Regions from separate parts of the Streptomyces sp. NPDC052042 genome, predicted to be linked through region 1. Evidence: riboswitches for the same ligand, from Rfam matches in the RefSeq annotation. Region 1 holds a riboswitch; each other region holds the start of a gene.
What was found. Region 1 has a riboswitch for cobalamin ahead of metE (5-methyltetrahydropteroyltriglutamate--homocysteine S-methyltransferase). Riboswitches for the same ligand answer to the same signal wherever they lie in the genome.

Region 1 (7,562 bases):
TCTGCCACGGCGGACTCTCCCTCGGTGGTGGGACGATTCACGCTCGGCGCCGCGCGGGGACCGCGTGCGGACTCCGCTCGGTGGCGGCACCCGGCACGGGCTCGGAGGCATCGGCGCCGAGCCCGACGATACGGTTGCCCGCGTCGACATGCACGATGCGCGGGGTCAACGCACGCGCCTCGGCGTCGTCGACCTGCGCGTAGCTGATGAGAATGACCAGGTCACCGGGGTGTACCAGGTGCGCGGCGGCGCCGTTGACGCCGATGACACCGGAGCCGCGTTCCCCCTCGATGACGTACGTCTCCAGCCGGGCGCCGTTGTCGATGTCGACGATGTGCACCAGCTCGCCGGGAAGCAAGTCCGCGGCCTCCATCAGGTCGGCATCGATGGTGACGGAACCGACGTAGTGCAGGTCGGCGTGGGTCACAGTGGCCCGGTGAATCTTGGACTTGAACATGGTACGCATCATCGAGGTACTCCCGGTTCAGGCTCCCTGCCTGCGTTTTTGCAGGTCAAGGGCAGTGTCCCTACCTTACAACGAGTCCCGTGCCCGGGCAGCGGCGTTCCCCAGGATTTCCAGGACTCATGCTGACCACTCACCAACCTTTCTGACGCATCATCAGGCGATTGCAGGAGAGTTTCGCCCGCCCTTGCCGACGGGTCCACGGTCGACGACCGTAGTTGATGACTATTCGGCTCGGTGGCCTTCGTCGGTCAGCCTCCGGCGGCGATGGCCCGGGGATCGGACCGACCGAACCGGGCTGGGATCGGTGGAAGGACGATCGGGCGACGATGACGATGAAGCACGTGCCCTGGGGTGTCGGGTGCGTCGGGTGCGTCGGGTGCGTCGGGTGCGTCGGGTGCGTCGGGTGCGTCGCGAGTGTGCTCGCGTGATCCCCGGCATCGCCCGGAGCAGCGAAACCGCCGCCGTCATCCGACCGTGAGGGGGCGCATCATCTCGTTGTCCTCGTGTTCCAGCATGTGACAGTGCCAGACGTACCGGCCCGGCCGGTCGAACGTCGCTTTCAGCCGTGTGACGGCGCCGGGGTGCGCGACCACGGTGTCCTTGAAGCCCCTCTCCCACGCTTCGGGGGGTTGCGCGGGACGACCAGCCATCCGTCGGCCGAGGACCTGGAACTGCACCTCGTGGATATGGATCGGGTGGGCGTCCGTCGTGAAGTTGTGGATCTCCCAGATCTCGGTCGCCCCCAGCGCCGGATTCTCGGTGACGGGGTCGTGCCAGTGCATCGGCACGGCGGCGCCCTTCGCGTCCAGGGTGCCGAGCAGCATCTCCCGGGAAGCGACATGCGGCAGCGTGGCCGAACTCTGCTCGCTGAGGGAGACCTGCCGGACTCGGCCCGCCTCTCCCAGCGGTTCGAACGGCGGCAGCGTCAACTGTGCGGGAGGTACGGTCGTGTCCCGCGTCGTGAGGGTTCCTGTCTCGAACTTCATGATCTGCCCGGTGGTGGCCGGGTCCGCCGGGGAGAAGTCCGTCCCCGCCTTCCCGCCCTGGAACGCCTTGTCGGGCCCCTCGTTGACGAGATACAGCTCCGTTCCGGCCGGAACGGAGGTGAAGTCGACGATGACATCGGCGCGTTCGGCGGGGGCGATGAGCAGTTGGCCGAGTTGGACCGGCGACGGGAGGAAGCCGCCTTCGCTGCCGATCTGCCAGAACGGGAGGGCCGAGGGCGCGGGCCTGCGCGCGAGTGGGTGGGTGACGATCTTCAGGATCAGGTAGCGCGCATTGCACCCGTTGAGGATCCGGAAACGGTATCGGCGGGGCTCGATCCGGAGGAACGGCCAGGTCCTCCCGTTGGTCACCATCGTGTTGCCGAAGAACTCCGGGTTCCAGATCGGGGAAATGTCGCTGTGCGGGATGTACGGTCCGCCGAATCCGTCGAAGGCACTGCGTCCGGACGGGTAGGAGAGGCTGCCGTCGGCATGGAACGAACGGTCCTGGATGACGACGGGTATCTCGTAGTACTTCTGCCCGGGCGGATCGCCTGGCCGGGGGGCCGGTCCGGGCAGCACCCCCTCGGGAAGGTCCGCGTGGCCCCCTCGCAGGAGGTAGAACCCGGCCAGCCCCGCATAGACGTTCAGGCGTGTGATGCCCATGGCGTGATCGTGGAACCAGAAGGTCGAGGCCCGCTCCGCATTGGCGTACTGGAACACGGCTTCGCCCCGGTTCCAGACCTCTCCGTAGCGTTCTTCGAACTTTTCCTTGAACTCCTCGTAGAAGGAACCGACTTCGGTATATCCGGCAGGAAGGTCGAGCGCGTCGGGAAGGTACCAGGCTTCGGTGTACCCGTCGCTCTCCTCCCTGTTCTTTCCGCCGTGCAGATGCGTCACGATCGGCACCGGGCCGGTGTACGGTCCGGGCGTCGAGCGGAACGTGGGACGCGCGTCCCGGCCCCGGGTTCCGCCCGGAGGGTTCGCCCAGTGCAGTGTGGGGTCGACCGGCAGCAGGTGCGGCAGATACCGGCCGTCACGGCCCCGCAACTGGTTCTGCCACCTGACCCGCACGGGCGTTCCCGACCGGGCCTCGATGGTGAAAGCGGGGTAGTGGAAGGAACCGGGATGCCCGGTGGAGCCGTATCCCCACACGGTTGTCGCGGGCAGGCCGGGCGGCAGCACCTGCTGTTGGAACTGCCGCACACCGATGGTGTAGTGGTCGACGGGAGCGCCTACCGCGCCGCGGACCGTCGGCATGGCGGGCGGGACGACGAGGGGTGCGACGTACTTGCCCACCTTCCGCGGGTCGAGGACGCTCCTGTCGGGCGCCACCCACAGCCGTGGTGGGGCGGTGGCGGCGGGAAGGAGCGCGACCATTCCGCCGACCGTTGTCTGAACGAACCTGCGTCTCGTGACCACCCGTATCCTCCGGTACTCGTCGGATCGGCTCCTTCACCGCCGCTTTCTCGGCCCGGCCCCGCGGCCCCCGAACCACCGGCTCGTGCCAGGCCACATCAGGCTGCCGCAGGCGGCCCGGACACGCGCTGCCGGAATACTCCGGGCGAAGGAACTTCCGGGCACCGTCAACGCCCTTCGGCAGGCTGTGAGGCTTGCCCCGCACGGCCTCGTCCCACCGATCGGGCCTCGGCGAGTGCATGCGGCGCGACTGGCCCGATGAAGTGACCACCGGGTCGTGCCGCGATCCGTCATCGGTGGCCCGACTCTCCGGCGGCCTCAGAACCGGCTGTGCTTCTCGATGTCTTCCGTGAACTCCTCGATCGCCCGTGCGGTGAGCGTGGGCCGTGTGTCGGCGATGGCGGCCAGGTAGTCCTCGGTGGTCGCCGGTCGGCCCTGACGGTGCACGACTTCCCGCTCGAACGCCGTCTGCGCTCCCTTGCGCGCCGCGAACTCGATGTCGGCCGGGGTGAACAACTCGCTGGCCGCCACCAGTTGGGCCAGGTCGACCCAGCCGTCCGCGTTCCCGAGATAGCGGGCCCAGATCGCCGCGCGGGCGGTCGGGTCGGGGGGCCCGATGGGGATGACGCAGTCGAACCGGCCGGGGCGCAGGAAGGCCGCGTCGAGGGAGCGCACCGAGTTGGTGGCACAGGCCAGCAGGCGGGAGTCCTGCTCGCGGAAGACGGGGATGAGTTTGAGCAGTTCGTTGGTCACCCCGTGGCCGGGATCGACCGCCTTTCCGGAGCGCGCGCCGGCGATTTCCTCGACCTCGTCGATGAAGAGCAGCACCGAGTCCAGTTCCGCCAGTTCCGCGAAGGTCTCCCGCAGTGCCGCGGCCAGCCCGTCGCCCGTGTCGGCCGCGAGCCGGGACGGGAAGAGCTCCACGAACGGCCAGCCGAGCCGTGAGGCGACCGATTTGGCGAAACTCGTCTTCCCGGTCCCGGGCGGGCCGAAGAGAATGATGGCCTTGGGCGGCACCACGCCGTAGCGGTCGGCCAGTGCCGGTTCCTCGAGCGGAAGCACCACACGGCGTTCGACGACCTGCTTCTCCCGGTCCATGCCGGCCATGGCGTCCCAGAGGTCCCCCGGCAGCATGCGCCCGCCCAACGCCGCCAGGACATCGGTGTTCGCGGCTCCGGGCGGTTCGATCTTCTCGTAGTAGGTCAGGTCGTCGCGGAGCCGGTATCCGGCGTTCTCCAGAGCCTTCGTCCCGGTGGCACCCGCGGGCAGCAGTGCGCTGACATGGCGGACGCCCTGTGCGTGCAGGCGCCGCTCCAACTCCGTGAGCAGTGCACTGCCGGCCCCTCGCTCACGCCAGTGGGAGGCCAGGGCGACGAGGAGGACCCATCCTCGTCCCCCGTGCGCCTGAGCCACGGCCATGCCCACGAGTTCGTCGCCGACCACCGCGACCACCGACGGCTGGCCGGCCTTGGCCGCGGCCATCACCTCGGACACCGGAAAGACCGGGTCCCGGCAGGCCGAACGGGACTGGTCCCAGACCTGGATCGCCTGGTCGAGATCGCCCTCGTGATAGTCGCGCAGATGCCAAGCGGGCATCGCCACCACCTCATCCGGCCCAGAGGTGCCATTGTCCCCTGCCCGGGCCGGGCCTGCTCATCGGCCGCGGATCCGGTGGCGCGGACGCCTACGGACCGGGTACAGGTCGTCACGGCGGGACTCGCCCGCGCGCCTCCCGCACCCCGGTCCGCCCGGCATGGAACGCTCGCACGCACGGCCGCACCGGGTGGCGTGCGGCCCCCGGCGGTGCCCTCGGCGGTGGTGGCGGCAGCCGCCGCGCCGACGGCCGGGGGGCGACGGCCCGCGTCTCGGGTGCGGGTGGAAGGGCGAGCGCCGCCTCCCGCCGCGTGGTGTCCCGGGCTCCGGGTGTCCCACTTCACCATCCGGATGCTGGACATGGCGCCTTCCTCCCGTGCGACACCCCGTAAGCTGCCCGGTGCAGCTGGTTCACCCCGTCCGCCAGGCGGGGTGTCGCAAGAGGGAACCCGGTGGGAATCTGGGACTGCCCCGCAGCGGTGAGCGGGAACGACCGCCGTCATACGCACTGGACCCGATGCAGAGGGTCCGGGAAGCGACGGCCAGTAGGTGTCCTCGCACGACGAGGACGTGCCCGCGAGTCCGAAGACCTGCCAACTGCCCGCGCGCGAACGACTCGTGCGTGGACATCCCGGTGACCTCGAGGGCGGGTCGGCGTACATACCAGACGGGACGACCGTGCCTATGCCGCGCGGGGTCGTCGTGGTCAGGTTCGTCATTCCCTTCGCGCTCTCGTCCCGTCTCCGGGATCTCAGGGATTCATCTCGCGAAGGAGATCTCCGTGACAGCGAAGTCCGCAGCCGCGGCAGCACGGGCCACCGTGTACGGCTACCCCCGCCAGGGTCGGAACCGTGAACTGAAGAAGGCGATCGAGGGCTACTGGAAGGGCAGCGTCACCGCCGACGCCCTCCGTGCCACCACCGCCGAACTGCGCCGCACCAACTGGCAGCAGCTCGCCGACGCAGGCATCCATGAGGTGCCCACCGGCGACTTCTCGTACTACGACCACGTCCTCGACACCACCGTCATGGTCGGCGCGATCCCCGAACGCCACCGCGCCGCCGTCGAGACCGACGCCCTGGACGGCTACTTCGCCATGGCTCGCGGCACACAGGACGTGGCCCCGCTGGAAATGACCAAGTGGTTCGACACCAACTACCATTATCTGGTACCGGAGTTGGGGCCGCACACGGTGTTCACCGCCGATGCGTCCAAGCAGGTGGCGGAACTCGGCGAGGCTCTGGCGCTCGGCCTCGCCGCACGGCCCGTGCTCGTCGGCCCGGTCACCTACCTTCTGCTCGCCAAGCCCGCCCCGGGCGTGCCGGCGGACTTCGACCCGCTCACCCTGCTGGACCGGCTGCTCCCGGTGTACGCCGAGGTCCTCGCCGACCTGCGCGCGGCTGGTGCCGAGTGGGTGCAGCTCGACGAGCCCGCCCTCGTCCAGGACCGCACCCCGGCCGAGCTGGACGCCGCCGAACGGGCCTACCGCGGCCTCGGTGCCCTCACCGACCGGCCGAAGCTGCTGGTCGCCTCCTACTTCGACCGGCTCGGCGAGGCACTGCCCGTGCTCGCGAAGGCCCCGGTCGACGGGCTGGCGCTGGACTTCACCGAGCGGGCGTCCGCCAATCTGGACGCGCTCGCCGCCGTCGGCGGACTGCCCGGCAAGCGCCTGATCGCCGGTGTCGTCAACGGCCGCAACATCTGGGTCAACGACCTGTCCGCGTCACTGACCACACTCGGCACCCTCCTGGGGCTGGCCGACCGGGTCGACGTGTCGGCCTCCTGCTCTCTCCTCCACGTGCCGCTGGACACGATGGCCGAGCGGGACATCGAGCCGCAGATCCTGCGCTGGCTGGCCTTCGCCGAGCAGAAGACCGCCGAGATCGTGACCCTCGCCAAGGGCCTGGCCCAGGGCACCGGTTCGATCGCCGCCGAACTCGCCGTCAACCGCGCCGATCTGGCGTCCCGCGCCGGTTCGCCGATCACGCACGACCCGGACGTCCGGTCCCGCGAGTCGACCGTCACGGAGGCGGACGCCCGCCGTTCCCAGCCGTACGCCGAGCGGGCAGCCGCCCAGCGCGCCCACCTCGGACTGCCGCTGCTGCCGACCACGACCATCGGTTCCTTCCCCCAGACCGGTGAACTGCGCACCGCCCGCGCCGACCTGCGCACCGGACGCATCGACACGGTCGGCTACGAGGAGCGCATCAGGGCCGAGATCCAAGAAGTGATCTCCTTCCAGGAGAAGACCGGCCTGGACGTCCTCGTGCACGGCGAGGCCGAACGCAACGACATGGTCCAGTACTTCGCCGAGCGGCTCACCGGCTACCTCGCCACGCAGCACGGCTGGGTCCAGTCCTACGGCACCCGGTACGTGCGTCCGCCGATCCTGGCCGGCGACATCTCCCGCCCCGAGCCCATGACCGTGCGCTGGACGACGTACGCCCAGTCCCTCACCTCACGCCCGGTCAAGGGCATGCTCACCGGACCGGTCACCATGCTCGCCTGGTCCTTCGTCCGCGACGACCAGCCCCTCGGCGACACCGCTCGCCAGGTCGCCCTCGCCCTGCGCGACGAGGTGAACGGCCTGGAGGCGGCCGGGACTTCCGTCATCCAGGTCGACGAACCCGCACTGCGCGAGACCCTGCCCCTGCGCGCAGCCGACCGGCCGGACTACCTGGCGTGGGCCACCGAGGCGTTCCGTCTGACGACGAGCGGTGTGCGGCCGGACACCCAGATCCACACCCACATGTGCTACGCCGAATTCGGTGACATCGTCCAGGCCATCGACGACCTCGACGCCGACGTCATCAGCCTGGAGGCCGCCCGCTCCCACATGCAGGTCGCCCGCGAACTCGCCGCCCACGGCTACCCGCGCGAGGCCGGGCCGGGTGTCTACGACATCCACTCGCCCCGCGTGCCCGGCACCGAGGAGGCTGCCGCGCTGCTGCGCACCGGTCTGAAGGCGATCCCGGCCGAGCGGCTGTGGGTCAATCCCGACTGCGGCCTGAAGACCCGCGGCTGGCCCGAGACCCGCACCTCCCTGGAGAACCTCGTCACCGCCGCCCGTACGGTCCGTGAGGAGCTCTCCGGCTCCTGAT
Region 2 (7,562 bases), on a different contig from region 1:
GGCCTGCTGCCCCGCAAGGGCGACACCGCCCTCGACCTGTACTGCGGCGTCGGCCTGTTCGCCGGCGCCCTCGGCCAGCGCGTCGGCGAGAAGGGCGCGGTCCTCGGCATCGAGTCCGGCAAGCGCGCCGTCGAGGACGCCCGGCACAACCTCAAGGACCTGGACCGGGTTCGCATCGAGCACGGCAAGGTCGACCAGGTCCTCCCGCGCACCGGCATCACCGAGACCGATCTCATCGTCCTGGACCCGCCCAGGGCCGGCGCCGGCAAGCAGACGGTCGCCCGCCTCACCACCCTCGGCGCCCGCCGCATCGCCTACGTGGCCTGCGACCCGGCCGCCCTCGCCCGCGACTTGGCGTACTTCCGCGAGGGGGGTTACCGGGTGCGGACGCTGCGGGCGTTCGACCTGTTTCCGATGACGCACCATGTGGAGTGCGTCGCGATCCTTGAACCGGCCGCGAAGGGTTCCTGACCTGCGGTTTCGGGCGTGCGCATGATGTGCGGTGTGGGCGTTGCGGGCGATATCCTGACGCTGAAATGGTGCTCGTGACGCTCATTTGGCGCTCGTCCTGATGGGGTGTCAGGTAAACTGTTGGGCAGGTCAGGTCCTGTCGTGACGAGAGTTGATGGGGTGCCACCGAGAACGCGGCCCGCACCGTCCAACCCATGGGGGACGCCCTCGACCGGCTGGTGGCGCGTGCCGCCGACCCCGAGGTGACCGGCTCGCCACGCGGCCCTGCGGCACGCCGTGATCAATCGCAAGGGCAGCCATCCGATCCTGGACTATCCTGCCGGGCTCGCCTATCACCTCATGGGCTTCGACATCCCGGCCTTCACACCCATCTTCGTGATGAGCCGCATCACGGGCAGTGCCGCCGCCTCGTCCACGGCGACCGGATTGGCCGGCGTCTGGCTGGCCACCTGGCGTCCAGATCGCTGGGCACTCGCACGGCCGGCTCCACGGAGTTGAGGCCGATCACCTGCGCGCCCGCTCCAGCAGGGCCTCTTGGGACACCCGGCCGCCCAGCACGGTCACGTTCTGGGCCGTTTTGATCCACGTCGAGCCGCCGATCCCGCGCAGTGAGAGCCGCAGGTGTCGTGCGGCCTCTCGGTGAAGCGGTGACGGTCACGGCCCTTGAGGAAGATCTCGCCATGCTTGAGCAGCACGCACGAGCCCTGCGGGCCGGACGCCGTGCGCGCGGCGGGCACGCTGGGTTCGCCGGACTTGTCAACCTCTCAGAAGTCCCAGTCGTCGTCGGCGGTGTCCTCCGCTTTGCCCATGACGTACGACGATCCGGAGCCGGAGAAGAAGTCGTGGTTTTCGTCCGCACCCGGTGAAAGGGCGGCCAGGATCTCCGGGTTCACCTCGGTCTCCTCCGCGCCGAAGCGGGCCGGGTAGCCGAGGTTCATCAGCGCCTTGTTGGCGTTGTACCGGACGAAGACGGCCACGTCGTCCATCAGCCCGAGCGGCTCGTACAGTTCACCCGAGTACTGGAGCTCCAACTGGTACAGCTCCTCCAGCAGATCGTATGTGAACGCCCGCATCTCCTCCTGCCCGGCGGAGTCGAGCTTCTCCAGGCCGCGCTGGTACTTGTAGCCGGAGTAGTAGCCGTGCACCGCCTTGTCGCGCAGGATCAGCCGGATCATGTCGGCCGTGTTGGTGAGCAGGGCGTGCGTGGAGAAGTGCAGCGGGAGGTAGAAGCCCGCGTACAGCAGCAGCGACGACAGGAGCGTGGAGGCGACCTTCCGCTTGAGCGGGTCGTCGCCGTAGTAGTACTTCAGGACCGTCTTGCAGCGCTGCTGGAGAACGTCGTTGCCGACGGCCCAGCGGTATGCGTCGTCGATCTCCGGGGTGTTGGAGAGGGTGGAGAAGACGGAGGAGTAGCTACGGGCGTGCACGGCCTGCATGAAGGCGATGTTGGTGTAGACGGCCTCTTCGTGCTCGGTGCGGGCGTCCTGGATCTGGACGATCTCACCGACCGTGGCCTGCACGGTGTCGAGCATGGTCAGGCCGGTGAACACGCGCATGGTGAGCGTGCGTTCCTCGACGGTGAGCCGCTGCTGCCAGGCGTTCACGTCGTTGGAGAGCGGTACCTTCTCGGGCAGCCAGAAGTTGGCCGTGAGCCGGTTCCACACCTCCAGGTCCTTCTCGTCGGTGACGCGGTTCCAGTTGACCGGTCGCAGCCGGGCGGCCGGGTCGTGGCGGTAGGAGGGCGGCGTGACCGACAGCTCGGTCAGCGGGGCGGGAGTCGTGGTCATGGTGCGTGCTTCCAGGAAGTCGGTAGGGGGCGGCGTCACAAGGTGCAGGACAGGCAGTTCTCGATCTCGGTGCCTTCCAGGGCCTCCTGACGCAGCCGGATGTAGTAGAGGGTCTTGATGCCCTTGCGCCAGGCATGGATCTGCGCCTTGTTCAGGTCGCGCGTGGTGGCCGTGTCCCGGAAGAAGAGGGTGCAGCTCAGGCCCTGGTCGACGTGCTGGGTGGCCGCCGCGTAGGTGTCGATGATCTTCTCGTAGCCGATCTCGTACGCGTCCCGGAAATACTCCAGGTTGTCGTTGTCCATGTGCGGCGCCGGGTAGTAGACGCGGCCGAGCTTGCCCTCCTTGCGGATCTCCACCTTCGAGGCGATCGGGTGGATGGAGGCGGTCGAGTCGTTGATGTAGCTGATGGAGCCGGTCGGCGGCACGGCCTGGAGATACTGGTTGTAGATGCCGTGCTCCCGCACGGACTCCTTCAGCTCGCGCCAGTCGGCCTGCGTGGGCAGGGTGATCCCCGTATCGGCGAACAGAGCCCGGACCCGCTCGGTGGCCGGCTCCCACACCCGCTCGGTGTACTTGTCGAAGTAGGAGCCGTCGGCGTACGCGGTCTTCTCGAAGCCGTCGAAGGCGGTGCCGCGCTCGATCGCGATGCGGTTGGAGGCGCGCAGGGCATGGAAGGCGACCGCGTAGAAGTACATGTTGGTGAAGTCCACCCCTTCCTCGCTGCCGTAGTGGATGTGCTTGGAGGCGAGGTAGCCGTGCAGGTTCATCTGGCCGAGGCCGATGGAGTGGGAGAGGTCGTTGCCGTGCGCCACGGACGGCACGGCGTCGATGTTCGACTGGTCGGAGACGGAGGTCAGGCCGCGCACAGCGGTCTCGATGGTCGCGCCGAGGTCGGGGGAGGCCATCGCGGCGGCGATGTTGAGCGAGCCCAGGTTGCAGGAGATGTCCTTGCCGACCGTCTCGTAGCCGAGCGAGGCGTCGTACGTGCTCGGTGTGTTGACCTGAAGGATCTCCGAGCACAGGTTGGACATGTTGATCCAGCCCGGGATCGGATTGGCCCGGTTCACCGTGTCCTCGAAGAGCAGGTAGGGGTAGCCGGACTCGAACTGGAGCTCCGCGATCGTCTTGAAGAACTCACGTGCGCTGAGGGTGGTCTTGCGGATGCGCGGGTTGGCGACCATCTCGTCGTAGTGCTCGCTCACGGACAGGTCGGCCAGCGGCTTGCCGTACTCGCGCTCGACGTCGTACGGCGAGAACAGGTGCATGTCCTCGTTGCGCTTGGCCAGTTCGAAGGTGATGTCCGGGACGACCACGCCGAGCGAGAGCGTCTTGATGCGGATCTTCTCGTCCGCGTTCTCCCGCTTGGTGTCCAGGAACCGCATGATGTCAGGGTGATGGGCGTGCAGGTACACCGCGCCCGCGCCCTGGCGCGCGCCGAGCTGGTTGGCGTAGGAGAAGGAGTCCTCCAGCAGCTTCATCACGGGCACGACGCCGGACGACTGGTTCTCGATCTTCTTGATCGGGGCGCCCTGTTCCCGCAGGTTCGTCAGGAGCAGCGCCACTCCGCCGCCCCGCTTGGACAGCTGCAGCGCGGAGTTGATGCCGCGTCCGATGGACTCCAGGTTGTCCTCGACACGGAGGAGGAAGCAGGAGACCAGCTCGCCGCGCTGGGCCTTGCCCGCGTTGAGGAAGGTGGGGGTGGCGGGCTGGAAGCGGCCGGTCATCATCTCGTCGACCAGGCGGGAGGCGAGCGTCTCGTCGCCGGCGCCGAGGAACAGGGCGGTGGCGACGACCCGGTCCTCGTACCGTTCCAGGTGGCGGGAGCCGTCGAAGCTCTTCAGCGTGTACGAGGTGTAGTACTTGAACGCGCCCAGGAAGGTGCGGAAGCGGTGTTCGTGGGCGTACGCCTGTGCGTAGAGGCCCTCCAGGAACTCCCACCGGTAGCGCCGGATTGACGCCTCCTCGTAGTAGTCGTGTCCGATGAGATAGTCGATCTTCTCCTTCAGCGATCCGAACTCCACCGTGTTCGGGTTCACGTGCTGGAGGAAGTACTGCCGGACGGCCTCGCGGTCCTTGTCGAACTGGATGCGGCCGTCGCAGTCGTACATGTTCAGCATGGCGTTCAGCGCGTGGTAGTCCTTGCGCGTGCCGACCGACTCGCGCTGGTCCGCGGGGACCGTGATCGCCGTGGTGAGGGTGTTCATGCTGCCTGTCGCTCCGCCGTCCGACTGGTTGACGAGTGTCGTGTCCAAAATTCCTGCAGCCCTTCCCTCACGGCGCGGACGTCGCGGTCCGTGCCGAGCAGTTCGAATCGGTACAGCTCCGGGACCTGGCACTTCGCCGAGATGACCCGGCCGGCCAGGCAGTACTCGGCGCCGAAGTTGGCGTTGCCGGAGGCGATGACTCCGCGCAGCAGTGCGCGGTTGGCCTCGATGTTCAGAAAGCGGATCACCTGTTTGGGGACCGCGCCGGCGCGTTCGCCGCCGCCGTAGGTCGGCGTGATCAGCACATACGGCCCGTCCACCCGCGGCATGCCCTCATGGCGTGGGTGCAGGGGGATGCGCGTGGCCGGCAGGCCCAGCTTCTCCACGAAGCGCCTGGTGTTCTCCGAGACGCTGGAGAAATACACGAGACCGCTCATCGGCCGCCGCCTCCTCTCGCTCGCTCCCGTCATCGCCCGAGGACCGGGAGGGGAGGAGCGGCGCGGCACGTACGGCGAGATGGGGCGGCGGACAATACGCCTCACCCGGAACCGTGCGTCTGCCACCTGGCCCTCCCTCGGGGCCTCGGAGCGCGCACACCGCTGTCCGGCGTACGCACCGGTGGCAGGTCTTCGGACTCGCGGGCGTGTCTCGTGTCGTACGAGATCCCTACTGGCCGTCGCTTCCCAGGCCCGGCAGGTCGGGCCCAGTGCGTATGACGGCGGTCGTTCCCGCTCACCGCTGCGGGGCAGTCCCGGTCTTGCACCGGGTTCCCTCTTGCGACGCCGAACACAGGAGTGCCCGGCGAACCACCAGCACCATCAACACTACATCTAGAAGATGGTGAGCGTGCACGCCCCAGATATTGTGTCGCACGAGAAACTTAGGTATACCTAAGTTCTGGTGCGGTCGGACGGGCGCCGGCCTCTTGGAGTGCGTCCTGCCCCGGTGATGGTGCGTAGCTGTTGTGCGCGTCGGCGTATCTCGGTGACCAGTACCGGCTCGGGATGTGGGGGGTTGGAAGGGGGCCTGATCTCCTCTGGCTCGGGTGACGCGTCGGCGTCGAGCGCCTCGGCCACGGAGTCCAGGAACTCGCCCAGGTCGGCCAGCGTGTCACGCAGCATCCGCATCTTGGCGGTCTGGCTGCCGAGCTGTCTGCGCATGGCCAGCAGGCTCTCGAACTGCTTCTCGGACATGGCGATCATGGGCCTGCCGTCCACGACGACCTGTCGCGGTTTGCCGCGCACCGTTGGCCCCCCTTCCTGCCTTGGTTTTGGCGGTGTTGTGGGACGGGCCGGGACGCTTGTGGCGTCCCGGCCCACTGGGTTTCTCGGTCAGGAGGCGGGCAGCTCACTCCGGACGGTGCGGGCGGCGGCGACGAGGTTCTCCAGGGAGGCGCGGGTCTCGGGCCAGCCGCGGGTCTTCAGGCCGCAGTCGGGATTGACCCACAGCCGTTCGGCGGGGATGGCCTCCAGCCCGGTGCGCAGGAGGTCCGCTGCCTCGTCGGTGCTCGGGATGCGCGGGGAGTGGATGTCGTAGACGCCCGGTCCGGCCTCGCGGGGGTAGCCGTGGGCGGCGAGTTCGTGGGCGACCTGCATGTGGGAGCGGGCGGCCTCCAGGCTGATGACGTCGGCGTCGAGGTCGTCGATGGCCTGGACGATGTCACCGAATTCGGCGTAGCACATGTGCGTGTGGATCTGGGTGTCCGGCCGCACACCGCCCGTCGTCAGACGGAACGCTTCGGTGGCCCACGCCAGGTAGTCGGCGTGGTCGGCGGCCCGCAGCGGCAGCGTCTCGCGCAGCGCGGGCTCGTCGACCTGGATGACCGAGGTGCCGGCCGCCTCCAGATCGGTGACCTCGTCGCGCAGGGCGAGGGCGACCTGGCGGGCGGTGTCGCCGAGGGGCTGGTCGTCGCGGACGAAGGACCAGGCGAGCATGGTGACCGGCCCGGTGAGCATGCCCTTGACCGGGCGGTCGCTCAGTGACTGCGCGTACGACGTCCAGCGCACCGTCATCGGCTCGGGGCGCGAGATGTCCCCGGCCAGGATCGGCGGACGCACGTACCGGGTGCCGTAGGACTGGACCCAGCCGTGCTGCGTGGCGAGGTAGCCGGTGAGCCGCTCGGCGAAGTACTGCACCATGTCGTTGCGTTCGGCCTCGCCGTGCACCAGGACATCGATGCCGGCCTTCTCCTGGAAGGCGATGACCTCCTGGATCTCCGCCCTGATGCGCTCCTCGTACCCGGCCGTGTCGATCCGCCCGGCGCGCAGGTCGGCGCGGGCGGTGCGCAGTTCACCGGTCTGCGGGAACGAGCCGATGGTCGTCGTGGGCAGCAGCGGCAGTCCGAGGTGGGCGCGCTGGGCGGCTGCCCGCTCGGCGTACGGCTGGGAACGGCGCGCGTCGGCGGCCGTCACGGCCTCGGAGCGGGCCCGGACGGCGGGGTCATGCGTGATCGGCGAGTTTGCGCGGGAGGCGAGGTCGGCCCGGTTGGCGGCGAGTTCGGCGGCGATCGAACCGGTGCCGTGGGCGAGGCCCTTGGTGAGAGTGATGATCTCGGCGGTCTTCTGCTTGGCGAAGGCCAGCCAGCGCAGGATCTGCGGGTCGATGTCCCGCTCGGCAGTGGCGTCCAGCGGCACGTGCAGCAGGGAGCAGGAGGCGGCGACGTCGACCCGGTCGGCGAGCCCGAGAAGGGTGCCGAGGGTGGACAGCGACTTCTGCAGGTCGTTGATCCAGATGTTGCGGCCGTTGACGACACCGGCGATCAGGCGCTTGCCGGGCAGTCCGCCGACGGCGGCCAGGGCGTCCAGGTTGGCGGCGGCGGCCTCGGTGAAGTCCAGCGCCAGCCCGTCCACCGGTGCCTTGGCCAGCACCGGCAGGGCGTCGCCGAGCCGGTCGAAGTAGGAGGCGACGAGCAGTCTGGGCCGGTCGGTGAGGGCGCCGAGTTCGCGGTAGGCGCGCTCGGCGGCGTTCAGCTCGGCCGGGGTGCGGTCCTGCACGAGGGCGGGCTCGTCGAGCTGGACCCACTCGGCACCGGCCGCGCGCAGGTCGGCGATCACTTCGGCGTACACGGGGAGCAGCCGGTCCAGGAGGGTGAGCGGCTCGA
Region 3 (7,562 bases), on a different contig from region 1:
GTCCTCCCGAGGTGGCCGCCGCGTCGGCCCTGGCAGCGGCGGAGGCGGGCGTTTCGGCCGGTCGTTCGCCGATCGTGCTGCGCTGCTTGGTTGCAGTGAACATGGGAGGGGTTCCTTCCTGTGCTGCGGTGCCGGTCGCGCGGCCGTCGTGGCTGGGATTCGGGCACGGGAGTCCGGGGCGGGCGTCGTGCTGGGGCGATGCCGGATCGCCGGACGCGGGCCACGGTTCCGGGGAACGGCTCCCGGCAGCCGTGCGTCCTGCCGACTGCGTCGGAGGCACCCGCGTGTCGCGGTGCGTCCGTGAGTCGGATACCCCGGTCCCGAGGAGCGACACTCCGTGCTCGGTGTGCCGCTCAGGCGGGCGGGGGCGACCGATGGCGGCCGGGGAGGGGTTCGTGGCCCCCGCGCCGACGCCGTGGCGGCCGGTGTCCGGCCCGGCGGCGGTGGGGCGGCGGGTGGCGGCGGATGCTGTGCCGGTGAGGCGGGTCGCGTCATCCGCGTCGTACCGCTCTGCCGGGCCGTGTGCTTCGGTCATGGCGACACCTCCGTTCGCCATCCCACTCTCGCCCGGAGGCGACCCCCGGCGCGTCGTCCCGCCGCAGCGATTCCCGACTACCACGGCCGTGGTACCCGGACCGCACGCCTACCACCGGTGGGAACGGACTGTCACCGTGGCATCACACCGGCCCCCGCGACCGCGTGCACCTACGCCCCCATGCCCGCAACGCCCCCCGTTGCCCGCGTGCGCGCCCGCGCATGCGGCTACGGCTGCATGGACGGCTGCGAAGGTCCGGAGTCCGCCGCCGGACTCACCAGGCCGCACTGATACGCGATGACGACGAGCTGGGCCCGGTCACGGGCCGCCAGCTTGGTCATGGCCCGGTTGACGTGGGTCTTGGCGGTCAGCGGACTGACGAACAACCGATCGGCGATCTCGTCGTTCGACAGCCCCAGTGCCACCAGCCCCACGACGTCGCGTTCCCGCGGTGTCAGGCACCCCAGCCGCTCGTGCACCCCCGCCGGGCACGGCTCGGGCTGGGCGAGGAAGCGCCCGATCAGCGCACGCGTCGCCGACGGGGACAGCAGTGCCTCGCCGGCGGCGATCGTGCGGACGGCGTCGAGCAGTTCCTCGGGCCGGGCTCCCTTGCCGAGGAAGCCGCTCGCACCGGCGCGCAGCGCCTCGGCGACGTGCTCGTCGTCCTCGAAGGTCGTCAGGATGAGCACCTTCACCTCGCCGAGATCGTCGGCCTCACTGATGAGCCGTGTGGCTTCGAGACCGTCCATCTCGGGCATGCGGATGTCCATCAGGACCACGTCGGGGCCCTGCGCCCGTGCGAGGTCCAGCGCCTCCTGCCCGTTGGACGCCTCCCCCACCGTCTCCATGTCGTCCGTGGAGTCGAACAGCATCCTGAAGGTGCCCCGCAGCAGGGCCTGGTCATCGGCAAGCAGCACGCGGATCGTCATGCCCGTCCCTTCTCGGTGGTTCGCCCATGACCGGGCCGGGGCGCAACGGCAGCTCGGCCGTCACGGTGAAGCCGCCTTCCGGGCGGGCGCCCGCGTACAGCCGTCCGCCGACCGTGGAGGCGCGCTCGCGCATCCCGATCAGCCCGTGGCCCGCTCCCGGGTGGGTGTGGTTCGCCACGGTTCGCCCGTCGTTCTCGACCGTGATCGTCAGCCGCTCGGGCCGGTAGTGCAGGAACAGCCGGGCGTGATCGGCCCCCGCGTGCTTGTGCACATTGGTCAGGGCCTCCTGCACGATGCGGTACGCGGCCAGGTCGACCGCCGGGGCGAGCGGTTCGGCGACTCCGAGCCGGCTGTGGTTCACGGTCAGACCGGCCCTCTCGAACGACGCCAGGAGCGCCGGAACGCGGGCGAGGCCGGGCATCGGGTCGCGTGGCGTCACCGGGTCACCGGACTGCCGCAGCAGCCCGACGGTCACGCGCAGTTCGTCCAGGGCGGACCGGCTGGTGTCCCGGATGTCCTCCAGCGCGGCCAGGATCTTCTCCGGTCTCCGTTCCACGAGGTGGACCGCCACACCCGCCTGGGCGTTGATGAGGGCGATGTGATGGGCGACGATGTCGTGGAGTTCTCGGGCGATCCGCACCCGCTCGGCCGCCACCCGCTGCTGCGCCTCCTGTTCGCGGGTCCGCTCGGCGTGTTCCGCCCGCTCCTCCACCGCGGCCACATAGGCACGTCGTGAGCGCACCCCGTCACCGACGGCGGTGGGCAGAGCCGTCCACGCCAGCATCGCCGCGTTGTCGGGGGCCAGCCAGGAGCGCGGGTCGCACAGTACGGCGGCGCCCACGAGTATGGCGGCCGACAGGGGCGCCGCGGTCCAGGTCACGCGCCGGTCGGTGAGCACGGCGACGGTGTAGACCGACACCAGGACGGGGCTGATGACCAGCGGGCTCTCCCGGAATCCGAACACCTGGAAGGCCACCCCGCAGCCGACCGCCACGGCCAGTACGCCGACCGGGTGACGGCGCCGCCACACCAGCGCGGAGCAGCCGATGCCGGCCAGCACCACCGCCTGCCAGCGCAGGGAGAACTCGCGCTCGTGCGGAATGATCGAGGCGGCCACGACCGACAGGACGAACAGCACGACCAGGCCCACCGCCTCCATCACACCGAACCGGGACCGCTCCCCCCGCTTCCGAGCACTGTTCGCCGCCATGCCACCACCGTAGGGTCGGCGACCGCCCCGGGCATCGTCTCGCGGACGGGACGTTCGGCCTCCGCCACCGGTCGTCCGGCCCCTCCCGGCACCCCCGAAAGCCGGTGCCCACGCGTCCGCCGGGCCTTGGGCGGCGACCGGACCGAACGTCCGGCGGGGCCGTCACGATCGCCCGGCCGGATGCTCAGGACGGCTCCATTCGGCCGACGCCCGGCCGGTGCGGCGCCGCCGCGACGTCCCCGACACGCCGCTGCCCCACCCCGGCCGTTTCGCCGTGGGCGGGGCCGGGCCGGGCAACCTGCGGTACCACCGGTCGTCCGACGGGCGGCGGTTCGGTGGACGAGCGAGTGCGCGGGCGGACGACGCCGACGTACACCGGCGAGCGCGCGGACGGCCGACGGGCCGGATCCCCGGCCGGGGATCCGGCCCGTCGGCCGTCCGGCGTCGGTTCAGACGCCCTTCGTCGGGGCGATCCTCCCCACCCACGGCGACAGTTCGGTCGTCAGCCAGCGGAAGACCTGTGGCACCTGCCGCTTCCACAGTCCAATGGTGTGCGGTCCGGTCACCTGCGCCACCACCACCCGCGTCGGAGGTACCGCCGCCCGCCGCAGCGCGAGGCCGTCGCGATAGCCGTCGTCTCGGCTGCCCGAGAGGTAGAGCGCCACGCGCGGAGGCGTGGTCGCGTGGCGGAGGATCCACAACGGGTTGTTGACCCGCCGCAGCTCCGGGTCGCGGGCCGTGAGGGAGACGCGTTCGGCGGCCGGGTCGTTGTAGCCGGACAGGCCCACGGCGGCCCGGTACCGGTCGGGGTGGGCCAGTGCCATCTTGACGGCGCAGTGCGCCCCGGCCGAGAAGCCGGCCACCGCCCAGCCGCCGGCACTGCCGCGCGCGCGGAAGGTGTCGATCACCATCTGCCGGACGTCCACGCTCAGCCACGACTCGGCGTCCACGACGCCCGGTACGTTGGCGCATCCGGTGTCCTGACCGGCCAGCAGATTGGTGCGCGGTTCGACGAGGATGAACGGGGCGATCCCGCCGCTGCGCATCTCGGCCGCCAGCTGGGACTGAACCCGCAGGCTGCTGAACCACGCCTTGGCCGACCCGGGAAAGCCGCCGAGGAGTTCGACCACGGGGAACTTCTGGTGCCGGAACGCCGGCTGGTCGTACTGCGGCGGCAGCCACACGTACACCTCGCCGCGCACCCCCGACACCCGGCCGCGCAGCTGGGTGACACGGACGTTCGGCCCCATCCGGGGGTCGTGCGCGGGCTGGAACTCCTGGACGGTCTTCGGCTCGTTCGCCAGGTCCTTGTGGCTCCCGAGCCCGTCGCGCCCGAGGTCCGGGGCGGCGACGACGTGGTGTCCGGTGCCGAGCAGGTCGGACCAGCTGTCGTACAGCCCGTTGGTGTTGTTGACCACTACGAAGACGCTCAGCACGGCCGCTCCCTGCGCGAGGAGGACCATCGTCAGACGGGTCGCGCCGCGCACCACGGCGGGGCCGCGCACCCGCCCCCACAGCAGCAGGGGCAGCGTCACGCTGATCACGGCCAGCACGATCGTGGCCAGGAAGAAGGGTGTCCCCGTCAGGTTCATCACGGCACGGAGGATGTCGCACACAGGACGATGCTTTACCCGCTTTTCGACCTTTTTACGTCGAACGCGAGACGTCGGGAACCCCGTGTTGACGCCGCGACCTCGAAGAAACGTAGTATCAGCAGGTCATCGCCGCGACGGGAGACAGGAAGCCGGTGCGAATCCGGCACGGTCCCGCCACTGTGACCGGGGAGTGCAACCCTTCGACATGCCACTGCGCACGGCGCGGGAAGGCGGGGGGGAACGTCGATCCGGGAGTCAGGACACTGGCCTGTCGCGGGCCCGTTGTGAGGAGCGCGGACTCCCCAGGAAGGCTCTACGTGTACTTCGGCATGCTCGGCCGCCCCTGTTCTCCCTCTGCCCGGCCCCGTCGCACCCTGCGCGCCGCCGCCGGGGCCTTGGCCCTGACCACCGCCCTGCTGACGGCCGGCTGCGGCGCCGGTGACGACTCACCCGGAAAGCCACGGACGGGCGCGTCACCGGCCAAGGGTTTCCCCGTCACCGTCGACAACTGCGGCGTCACGACGACGTACGACGGACCGCCCTCGCGAGTGGTCACCATCCATCAGCACCCCGCCGAACTGATGCTCGCCCTGGGGCTGAAGGACCGCATGGCCGGTACCGCCTTCCCCGACTCGGCCGTCCTGCCCGAACTGAGCAAGGACTTCGCGGCCATACCCGAACTGGCGAAGAAGGAGCCGTCCTTCGAAACCGTCCTGGACGCGGAGCCGGACTTCGTCTACGGCGGCTACGGAAGCGCGTTCGCCGAGAACGAGGGCCGGTCGCGCAAGGCGTTCGCCGCGGCGGGCGTCGACACCTACCTCAACCGCGAGTACTGCGGCAGGAATCGGGTGACGATGCGGGACACCTACGACGAGATCCGCACCATCGGCGGCATCTTCGGCGTCCCGGACCGCTCCGCCGAACTGGTCGCCGATCTCCGCGGGCGCGTCGACCGGGCCGCCGCGGCGGTGAAGAACAGGCCCGCCGTACCCGTCTTCGTCTACGACAGCGGCGAGAAGACCGCCTTCACCGCGGGCGGGAAGGGCCTGGGCAACGACCTGATCGGCCTGGCGGGCGGCCGGAACGTCTTCGCGGACCTCGGCGACGTCTTCGGAGACGTCTCCTGGGAGCAGGTGGTGGCCCGCAAGCCCGAGGCCGTGGTGATCTACGACTACGCGGGCTCCGGCAGCGTCGAGCAGAAGAAGCGGTTCCTGCTCTCGCAGCCCGCCCTCGCCGACGTCCCGGCCATCAGGAACAAGCGGTTCGTGGTCCTGCCGCTGACCGCGACCCTCGTCGGCATCCGGTCGGCGTACGCCGTCGACGGCCTGGCGCGCGGCCTGCATCCCGAGAGCTTCCGATGACGCGGACGCCCGTGGGAACCGCCCCGGCCGATGGAACGGTCGAGGGGGCGGCCGACGGGGAGACGCGGCGCCAGCGGCGCCGCGGCAGCCCGTCGGGGCGCGTTCCGCTCGCTCTCGCGCTGACCGTCCTCGCGCTGCTGCTGGTGGCCTCCGTCACGGCGGGTCTGGCCATCGGCTCGGTGCGCGTACCGCCCGGCCAGGTGTGGGGCATCGTGACTCACGCGCTGGGCGCCGACTGGCGGGAGCCGTCCTGGACCCGGGCCCGGGAGACGATCGTCCTCGATGTGCGGGCGCCGCGGGTGCTGCTCGGTGCGGTGACCGGCGCCGGACTGGCGGTGGTGGGCACGGCCCTGCAGGCCCTGATCCGCAATCCGCTGGCCGAGCCGTACCTCCTGGGGGTGTCCTCCGGCGCGTCCCTGGGCGCGGTCTCCGTGATCGTGCTCGGCCTGGGCGCACTCGGCCCCGTCTCGCTGCCCGCCGCCGCGTTCGCCGGTGCCCTGGGCGCACTGGTGTTGGTGTACGCGGTCGCGCGCACCGGCGGCCGCATCACCTCCTCGCGGCTCGTGCTGTCCGGTGTCGCGGTCGCGTCGATCCTGACCGCGGTGACCAATCTGCTGCTGCTCACCACGGGCCGGGGCCACGAGGCCCGTGCCGTCCTCGCCTGGACCCTCGGCGGCCTGGGCGGAGCCGGCTGGGACGCGCTGTGGCTGCCGGTCGTCGCCCTGCTGCTGGGCATCACCGTCCTCCTGGTGCAGGCACGGAACCTGAACCTGCTCCTGGCGGGCGAGGAGGCCGCGGGCACGATGGGGCTCGACGTGGCCCGGTTCCGGGCACGCATGTTCATCCTGCTGTCTCTCGTCACCGGCATCCTGGTCGCGGCGGCGGGGCCGATCGGCTTCGTCGGTCTGATGCTGCCGCACACCGTGCGGCTCCTCGTCGGCGGCGAGCACCGCCGCGTCCTGCCAACAGCCGCTCTCGGCGGAGCCGTCTTCCTGATCTGGGCCGACATCGCCGCCCGCACCGTCGCGGCACCGATGGAACTCCCGGTGGGAGTCCTCACCGCGCTGTGCGGCGGACCCTTCTTCCTCTGGCTCATGCGCCGCGACGCCCGACGCAGCGCCGCAGGAGGAACGGCATGAGCGACACGACCGAACACACCGCCGGCGCCGCCCTGACCGTCGACGGCGTCACCCTGACGGCCGGTGCGCGCCACCTGGTCCGGGACGTCACCCTCCGGGCCCGCCCGGGTGAGGTCATCGGCCTGGTCGGTCCCAACGGCAGCGGCAAGTCCAGTCTGCTGCGCGCCGTCTACCGTGTGCTGCGCCCCGACACCGGACGCATACGGATCGATGACGCCGACGCCTGGCACCTGCCCGTGCGCGGGCTGGCGCGCATCCTGGCCGCGGTGGTCCAGGAACCGGCCACCGCCTTCGATCTGACGGTCCGTGAGGTCGTTGCCATGGGCCGTACACCGCACAAGGGGCTGTTCGACGGCGACACCGCCGAGGACGCGCGGCTGATCACCTCGGCGCTCGCGTCCGTGGACGCGACCGCCCTCGCGGACCACCCCTTCGACCGTCTTTCCGGCGGCGAGCGCCAGCGGGTGCTCATCGCCCGGGCGCTCGCCCAACAGCCCTCGCTGCTCGTCCTCGACGAGCCGACCAACCATCTGGACATCCGCCACCAACTCGACGTGCTCGGCGCACTGCAGCGGCTTCCCGCCACCGTTCTGGTCGCACTCCACGACCTCAACCTGGCGGCGTACTACTGCGATCGCCTCTACGTCCTGCGCGGGGGTGAGGTCACGGCGTCGGGCCCGCCCGCCGACGTGCTGACCGCGGAACTGCTGCGTGAGGTGTACGGAGTGGCCGGCGAGGTCGTCGTGCATCCCCGCACGGGAGCACCCCAGGTGACCTTCCTGCCGGGAGAGCG
Region 4 (7,562 bases), on a different contig from region 1:
CAATCTCATAGCCGACATCTACGGCTACTGGCAGACCGCGGAACCCGGCTACTTCGGCCCGCCCTCGAACTTCAACGGCACCGTCTTCGCCGCTCTGGCCCTCGGCGGCGCGCGGACCCAGGCCGGCGGAGCCCGCGTCCCCCAGACTCTGACCGACGCGCTCGTCGTCAAGCTCCGCGCCAACCAGCACAACGACGGCGGCTGGACCTACCAGAAGGTCGAGGGCGACCCCGCCGCCCTCAACACGGCCAGTGACATCGACATGACGGGCGCCGCCCTCGCCGCACTGTGCACCTCGGGCGTGCCGAACACCGACACCGGCGTCGTCAAGGCGAAGAACTTCCTCAAGGGCAAGCTGATCGCCACCACCGGTGCCTTCAACTCCCTCTACGGCGTGAACACCAGCTCCAACGGCTGGGCGGTCGCCGGCCTCAACGCCTGCGGCATCGACCCGCAGTCCGCCGACTTCACCACGGTCAATGACAAGACTCCGATCGACTTCCTCATTGCCAACCAGTACAACCCGGGCGGCGGGTTCAAGTACAAGCCCAGCGACAGCGCCCCCTCCGCCTACGCCTCCATCGATGCTCTCCGGGCCGTCGTCGGCGGCGGCTTCACGAGCGCACCGGCCGTCCCGGTCACCCCTGGCGCCCCCCAGTGGGTCGCGCAGAGCGCCTTCACCGTCGGCACGGCCACCAAGTTGGCCCTTACCGTCGATGACGGAACGGGCAACCTCAAGGTCTGCTCGGTCTCCTTCACGCCCACCGGGACCACGACCACCCTCGGGGCCGTCCTCGACGCGGCGACCAACGCGGCCACGCCGTCCGGCTGCGTCACGGGCGTCAGCCCTTCGTCCGGCAGCGGCACCGTGACCGCCGTCAACGGCAAGGCCAACAGCGGGTCCCAGACCTGGAAGGTGAGCGTCGACGGATCGGCGTTCGCGGGAGCGACCCGAGAGAAGCCGATCAACGTCGGCGACACCATCGCGCTGCGCTGGGGCGCGTGACCTGCGGCGGGCCGACCGCCTCCTGCCGCCGCGTCGCTCCGGTCCGCCGACGGACCGGAGCGACGCGGCGCCTCAAGACGACCCAGGAGCCCGGAGGCCACGTCTTCGCGGTGTTTCGGGACACGGTCCGGCCGTCGCGGACCACCCGGGGCACGCAACGGGCCTTTCCGGGGAGACGCCGATTCGACGCGGTCAGGGAGCCTGGTGGACTTACTAGGACGTCCAACTATATGGTCCCGGTACAAGGCCCGCGGTGCAGGGAAGCCGGTGTGAATCCGGCACGGTCCCGCCACTGTGACCGGGGAGCGTGCGTTCCAGCAGCAGGAGCCACTGGCGGAGGGATCCGCCGGGAAGGCCGGGACGCGGGCAGTGATCCGGGAGTCAGGATACCGGCCGCGGGTTGTTCCGTGTTTTCCACGAGGATGGAGCAGACACGCATGGCACCGGCCCGTATCCATGGTCCAGGCGATCCGGCGGAGAGACCGCGCCCGGAACGGCGCGATTAGCGCCGCTCCTGGCACTAGTGCCGTGACCGGCAGTAGTCCTTCGACGGCCCCGTGCCCTCGCGTCCCACGGCAGGCTCCCGCGCGCCCGCACCCGACCGGTGCCGGTGCGCCGCCTCGCCGTGCCGTCCCTGGATCTCACCTGACGAGAGCAGGCTTCCATGGTCCGTGAACTGACACATTTCATCGGCGGCAAGCACACCGCCGGCACGTCCGGGCGGTTCTCCGACGTGTACGACCCCAACACCGGAGACATCCGGGCCCGCGTCCCCCTCGCGGCAGAGGACGAGGTACGCGCGGCCATCGCCGACGCAGTCGAGGCCCAGGCGGCCTGGGCCGAGTGGAACCCGCAGCGCCGCGCCCGCGTGCTGCTGCGCTTCCTCCAACTCGTGGAGGAGGAGAAGGACGGCCTCGCCCGGCTGCTGTCCTGCGAGCACGGCAAGACCGTCGCCGACGCGCACGGGGACATCCAGCGCGGCCTGGAGGTGGTCGAGTTCGCCGCAGGGGTGCCCCACCTCATCAAGGGCGAGTTCACCGACAACGCCGGCACCGGAATCGACGTGCACTCACTGCGATCCCCACTGGGCGTCGTCGCCGGCATCACCCCCTTCAACTTCCCCGCGATGATTCCGCTCTGGCAGGCCGCACCCGCACTGGCCTGCGGCAACGCCTTCGTCCTCAAGCCGTCCGAGCGCGACCCGTCCGTGCCGCTGCGGCTCGCCGAGCTCTTCCTGGAGGCCGGCCTTCCGCCCGGCGTCCTCAACGTCGTCAACGGCGACAAGGAGGCCGTCGACACCCTGCTGGAGGACCCGCGCGTCCAGGCCCTCGGCTTCGTCGGCTCCACCCCGATCGCCGCGCACATCTACGCCGCGGCCGCCGCCCACGGCAAGCGCGCCCAGTGCTTCGGCGGCGCCAAGAACCACATGATCGTCATGCCCGACGCCGACCTCGACCAGGCCGTGGAGGCGCTCATCGGCGCCGGTTACGGCTCCGCCGGCGAGCGCTGCATGGCGATCTCCGTCGCCGTCCCCGTCGGCGAGGAGACCGCCGACGCCCTCGTCGCCGCGCTCAAGGAGCGCATCGCCACCCTCCGCATCGGCCGCTCCGACGACCCGGACGCGGACTTCGGCCCGCTGGTCAGCCGGGACGCCGTGCAGCGGGTGCGCCGCTACGTGGACATCGGCGTCACGGAGGGAGCCGAACTCGTCGTCGACGGACGGGACTTCACCCTCGCCGGGCACGAGGACGGCTTCTTCACCGGCGCCTCCCTCTTCGACCGGGTCACCCCCGCCATGCGCGTCTACCGCGAAGAGATCTTCGGCCCCGTACTCTCGGTGGTCCGCGCCGCCGACTACGAGGAAGCGCTACGGCTGCCCAGCGAGCACCCGTACGGCAACGGCGTCGCGATCTTCACACGCGACGGCGACACCGCACGCGACTTCGCCCGCCGCGTCAACACCGGCATGATCGGCGTCAACGTGCCCATCCCGGTGCCCGTCGCCTATCACACCTTCGGCGGCTGGAAGCGTTCCGGCTTCGGCGACCTGAACCAGCACGGACCGGACTCCATCCGCTTCTACACCCGCACCAAGACCGTCACTTCGCGCTGGCCCTCCGGGATCAAGGAGAACGCGAGCTTCACCATGCCCACGATGGGGTGAACACCATGACCACGAGCACCCTGACCGAGGACCAGCTGGCCCTCGCCGAGGTAACCCTCGACTTCGCCCAGGAACACCTCGCCCCGCACGCCGTCGACTGGGACCAGGAGAAGCACTTTCCGGCCGACGTCCTGCGCCACGCCGCCGATCTCGGACTCGCCGGCGTCTACGTCCGCGAGGAACACGGCGGCTCCGGCCTCACCCGCGCGGACGGAGTGGTCGTCTTCGAGGTCCTCGCCACCGGCTGCCCCTCCATCGCCGGCTACCTCTCCATCCACAACATGGTCGGCTGGATGATCGACCACTACGGGAGCCCCGCCCAGCGCGCCCGCTGGCTGCCCACCCTGTGCACCGCCGAGTCCCTGGGCAGCTACTGCCTCACCGAACCCGGGGCCGGCTCCGACGCCGCCGCCCTGCGCACCCGCGCCGAGCGCGACGGTGACACCTATGTCCTCACCGGCGTCAAACAGTTCATCTCCGGAGCAGGCACATCCGATGTCTACCTCGTGATGGCGCGAACCGGGGGAGACGGGCCGGACGGCATTTCCGCCTTCGTCGTCGAGCGCGACGACCCCGGCCTGTCGTTCGGCGTGAACGAGCGGAAGATGGGCTGGAACGCCCAGCCCACCCGCCAGGTGATCCTCGACGGCGTCCGGCTGCCCGCGGACCGCAGGCTGGGCGCCGAGGGAGACGGCTTCCGCATCGCCATGAGCGGGCTCAACGGCGGCCGGCTCGGCATCGCCGCCTGCTCCCTCGGCGGCGCCCGCAGCGCCCTGGACCGCAGCCTGACCCACCTCGCCGACCGGGAGGCGTTCGGGCAGCGTCTGCTCGACGCCCCGGCGTTGCGCTTCCGTCTCGCCGACATGGCGACCGAACTGACGGCCGCGCGCGCCCTGGTCCAGCAGGCCGCCCAGGCACTCGACCGCGGTGACCCACAGGCGCCGTACCTGTGCGCGATGGCCAAGCGGTTCGCCACCGACACCGGGTACGCGGTCGCCGACCGCGCCCTGCAACTCCACGGCGGCTACGGCTACCTCAGCGAGTACGGCATCGAGAAGATCGTCCGCGACCTTCGGGTCCACCAGATCCTGGAAGGAACCAACGAGATCATGCGCGTCATCGTGGCCCGCGGCCTGACGGAGGCGTTCGGATGACCGCCACCCGGGAACCCGTCCTGCTGCACCGCACCGGACGGGCCGCGCACATCACCCTCAACCGGCCGAGGGCGCTGAACGCGCTGTCGCACGAGATGGTGCTGTGCATCGCCGAAGCCCTGACCGAATGGGAGCACGACCCGGCCGTCGAAACCGTGGTCATCACCGGTGCCGGGGACCGCGGCCTGTGCGCGGGCGGAGACATCCGGACCATCCATGACGACGCCCGCACCGGCGACGGCACCGCCTCGGCCGCCTTCTGGCGCGACGAGTACCGCCTCAACGCCCGCATCGCCCGCTACCCGAAGCCCTATGTCGCCCTCATGGACGGCATCGTCATGGGCGGCGGCGTCGGTGTCTCCGCGCACGGCAGCGTCCGCATCGTCACCGAACGGTCCCGGATCGCCATGCCGGAGACCGGTATCGGCTTCGTCCCCGACGTCGGCGGCACCTATCTGCTCGCCCTCGCACCCGGCGAACTGGGCACCCATCTCGCGCTGACCGGAGCGCCGATCAGCGCCGCGGACGCGCTGTTGTGCGGGCTCGCCGACCACTACGTACCGTCGGACGAGCTCCCTCGGCTCGTCGCCGACCTCGCCGATCTGCCCGTGCACGAGGCGCTCACCCGGCACACGCGCCCGGCTCCCGAGGGTGAACTCGCCGACCGCCGGGAATGGATCGACGCCTGCTACGCCGCCGACACGGTCGAGGAGATCGTCCAACGGCTGCTCGCGCACGGCGGCACGGCCGCGAGCGAGACGGCCCGGACCCTGCTCACCAAATCGCCCACCGCCCTGAAGGTCACCCTGGAGGCCCTTCGCCGCGCGCGCGGGCTCGGACCGCTCGAAGCGGTCCTGGACCAGGAGTACCGCGTCTCCTGCGCCGTCCTTGCCACCGACGACCTGGTGGAAGGCATCCGCGCCCAGGTCATCGACAAGGACCGCGACCCGCGCTGGTCCCCGGGCACCCTCGCCGAGGTCACCGACGCCGACGTGGAGCGCTTCTTCACCCCGCTCGGCGAGCGCGAACTCGGGCTCGCCACACCCGACACCACCCAGGAGGTGGCCTGGTGAGCCGTACCGTCGCGTTCATCGGACTCGGACACATGGGCGGCCCCATGGCCGCCAACCTCGTCAAGGCCGGCCACCGGGTGCGCGGCTACGACCTCGTGGTCACGCCCGGCCCGGGTCTGGAGCCCGCCGCCTCCGCCGCGGACGCCGTCGCGGACGCGGACGCGGACGTCGTGATCAGCATGCTGCCCGCCGGCCGCCATGTCCTCGGGCTCTACGACGAGATCCTTCCCGCCGCTCGCCCGGGCACCCTCTTCGTCGACTGCTCCACCATCGACGTCGCCGATGCCCGCACCGCCCATGAGCGTGCCGCCGCGGCCGGGATGCGGGCCCTGGACGCCCCGGTCTCCGGCGGTGTCGTCGGCGCCGAGGCCGCCGGCCTCACCTTCATGGCCGGTGGGGGAGAGGAGGAGTTCGCCGAGGCGCTTCCCCTGCTGGAGGTGATGGGCAGGAAGGCGGTCCACTGCGGTGGGGCCGGCGCAGGTCAGGCCGCCAAGATCTGCAACAACATGATCCTCGGCGTCTCCATGATCGCCGTCAGCGAGGCTTTCGTCCTCGGCGAGAGCCTCGGCCTGTCCCACCAGTCCCTGTACGACGTGGCCTCGGCGGCCTCGGGCCAGTGCTGGGCGCTCAGCGTCAACTGCCCGGTGCCCGGTCCGGTCCCGGCCAGCCCGGCCAATCGTGACTACCGGCCGGGCTTCGCCGCCTCCCTCATGGCCAAGGACCTGGGCCTGGCGGCGAACGCGGTCCGAGCCGCCGGAGTGAACGCCGAACTCGGCCTGCGGGCAGCCGAGTTGTATGCCGTCTACGCCGAACGGGTCGGAGCGGCGGAGGACTTCTCCGGCATCGTACGAACCATCCGGGACCAGAACGAGGAGCAGTCATGACCCTGGCCGATCACGAGACGATCCGCGTCGAGCGCAAGGGCCGTACCGCCCTGCTCACGCTCAACCGTCCGAAGGCCCTCAACGCGCTGAACCTCCAGGTCATGAACGAGGTCGTCGCCGCCACCGAGGCCCTGGACCGGGACCCGGACTGCGGCTGTGTGGTGATCACCGGGTCGGCGAAGGCGTTCGCGGCCGGCGCCGACATCAAGGAGATGCAGCCGCAGGGGTACATGGACATGTACCTCGCCGACTGGTTCGCGGCCTGGGACCGGCTGGGGCAGTTGCGCACCCCGACCGTGGCGGCGGTCGCCGGGTACGCGCTCGGCGGTGGCTGCGAGCTGGCCATGCTGTGCGACATCCTGCTCGCCGCCGACACCGCCGTCTTCGGCCAGCCCGAGATCAAACTCGGCGTGATCCCCGGCATCGGCGGCTCCCAGAGGCTGACGCGCGCCGTCGGCAAGGCCAAGGCCATGGAGATGTGCCTGACCGGACGCACCATGGACGCGGTCGAGGCCGAGCGCAGCGGGCTCGTCTCCCGTGTGGTGCCCGCCGACGAACTTCTCACCGAGGCCCTCGCGGTGGCCGAGACCGTGGCGGGCATGTCGCTGCCGGTCGCGATGATGGCCAAGGAGGCCGTCGGCCGGGCCTTCGAGACGACCCTCGTCGAAGGCGTTCGCTTCGAACGCCGCCTGTTCCACGCGGTATTCGCCACCGCGGACCAGAAGGAGGGCATGAGCGCCTTCGTCGACAAACGTCCCGCCGAATTCCGGCACCGCTGAACTCCTTGAGCCTCCCGCACACCGCGGGGTGATCGGTCCACACCTTCGTGGCCGGGCCGCCGTCCCGCACTCCGTGCGGGACGGTCAACCGGCCGTCGGCACCGGCGAGTTCCCCGGGCGGGGCCGGATGGCGCAGCGTGCCGTCATCGGCCGCCGGTCTCCACCGGGTAGGGAACGTACGCCCGCCGGTCGGGGTCGACGGCCAGTCGGCCGCCGGCCGGTGGCCGGGCCCGCTGCGCGCAATCGCGGCGCTCGCAGATCCGGCAGCCCAGGCCGATCGGGGTGGCGGCGCGGGGATCGTCCAGGGCGATCCCCGCGGCGTAGACGAGCCGGTGCGCGTGCCGCAGTTCGCAGCCGAGGGCCACGGCGAATTCGGCACGCGGGGCGTGATGGCCGTAGCCGCCGCGGGTGATGGTCCGCGCGACCCAGAAGTACCGCTTCCCGTCCGGCATTTCGGCGACCTGGGTCAGTATCCGGCCGGGTGCGGAGAACGCCTCGTAGA

Region 2: it holds a riboswitch for cobalamin, as region 1 does, so the genes downstream of both, nrdI (class Ib ribonucleoside-diphosphate reductase assembly flavoprotein NrdI) here and metE (5-methyltetrahydropteroyltriglutamate--homocysteine S-methyltransferase) in region 1, are expected to answer to the same signal.
Region 3: it holds a riboswitch for cobalamin, as region 1 does, so the genes downstream of both, ACIHCL_RS14220 (ABC transporter substrate-binding protein) here and metE (5-methyltetrahydropteroyltriglutamate--homocysteine S-methyltransferase) in region 1, are expected to answer to the same signal.
Region 4: it holds a riboswitch for cobalamin, as region 1 does, so the genes downstream of both, ACIHCL_RS13980 (CoA-acylating methylmalonate-semialdehyde dehydrogenase) here and metE (5-methyltetrahydropteroyltriglutamate--homocysteine S-methyltransferase) in region 1, are expected to answer to the same signal.

What each region holds. Positions count from the first base shown of each region.
Region 1 is NZ_JBIUBU010000018.1:62,868-70,429, forward strand. It holds gene ACIHCL_RS25935 (GNAT family N-acetyltransferase) at 1-8, opposite strand, end outside; gene panD (aspartate 1-decarboxylase) at 38-469, opposite strand; gene ACIHCL_RS25945 (multicopper oxidase family protein) at 931-2,829, opposite strand; gene ACIHCL_RS25950 (ATP-binding protein) at 3,187-4,464, opposite strand; cobalamin riboswitch at 4,852-5,074, shown strand; gene metE (5-methyltetrahydropteroyltriglutamate--homocysteine S-methyltransferase) at 5,243-7,561, shown strand.
Region 2 is NZ_JBIUBU010000005.1:148,974-156,535, forward strand. It holds gene ACIHCL_RS11870 (class I SAM-dependent RNA methyltransferase) at 1-471, shown strand, start outside; partial or broken gene ACIHCL_RS11875 (citrate/2-methylcitrate synthase) at 666-876, shown strand; gene nrdF (class 1b ribonucleoside-diphosphate reductase subunit beta) at 1,236-2,258, opposite strand; gene nrdE (class 1b ribonucleoside-diphosphate reductase subunit alpha) at 2,294-4,462, opposite strand; gene nrdI (class Ib ribonucleoside-diphosphate reductase assembly flavoprotein NrdI) at 4,459-4,899, opposite strand; cobalamin riboswitch at 5,065-5,288, opposite strand; gene ACIHCL_RS11895 (hypothetical protein) at 5,353-5,706, opposite strand; gene metE (5-methyltetrahydropteroyltriglutamate--homocysteine S-methyltransferase) at 5,794-7,562, opposite strand, start outside.
Region 3 is NZ_JBIUBU010000006.1:333,540-341,101, forward strand. It holds gene ACIHCL_RS14200 (hypothetical protein) at 1-103, opposite strand, end outside; gene ACIHCL_RS14205 (response regulator) at 763-1,464, opposite strand; gene ACIHCL_RS14210 (sensor histidine kinase) at 1,436-2,674, opposite strand; gene ACIHCL_RS14215 (alpha/beta hydrolase) at 3,124-4,266, opposite strand; cobalamin riboswitch at 4,373-4,556, shown strand; gene ACIHCL_RS14220 (ABC transporter substrate-binding protein) at 4,599-5,630, shown strand; gene ACIHCL_RS14225 (FecCD family ABC transporter permease) at 5,627-6,769, shown strand; gene ACIHCL_RS14230 (ABC transporter ATP-binding protein) at 6,766-7,562, shown strand, end outside.
Region 4 is NZ_JBIUBU010000006.1:270,792-278,353, reverse strand. It holds gene ACIHCL_RS13985 (hypothetical protein) at 1-1,006, shown strand, start outside; cobalamin riboswitch at 1,221-1,419, shown strand; gene ACIHCL_RS13980 (CoA-acylating methylmalonate-semialdehyde dehydrogenase) at 1,671-3,170, shown strand; gene ACIHCL_RS13975 (acyl-CoA dehydrogenase family protein) at 3,176-4,324, shown strand; gene ACIHCL_RS13970 (enoyl-CoA hydratase/isomerase family protein) at 4,321-5,397, shown strand; gene mmsB (3-hydroxyisobutyrate dehydrogenase) at 5,394-6,281, shown strand; gene ACIHCL_RS13960 (enoyl-CoA hydratase) at 6,278-7,060, shown strand; gene ACIHCL_RS13955 (short-chain fatty acyl-CoA regulator family protein) at 7,204-7,562, opposite strand, start outside.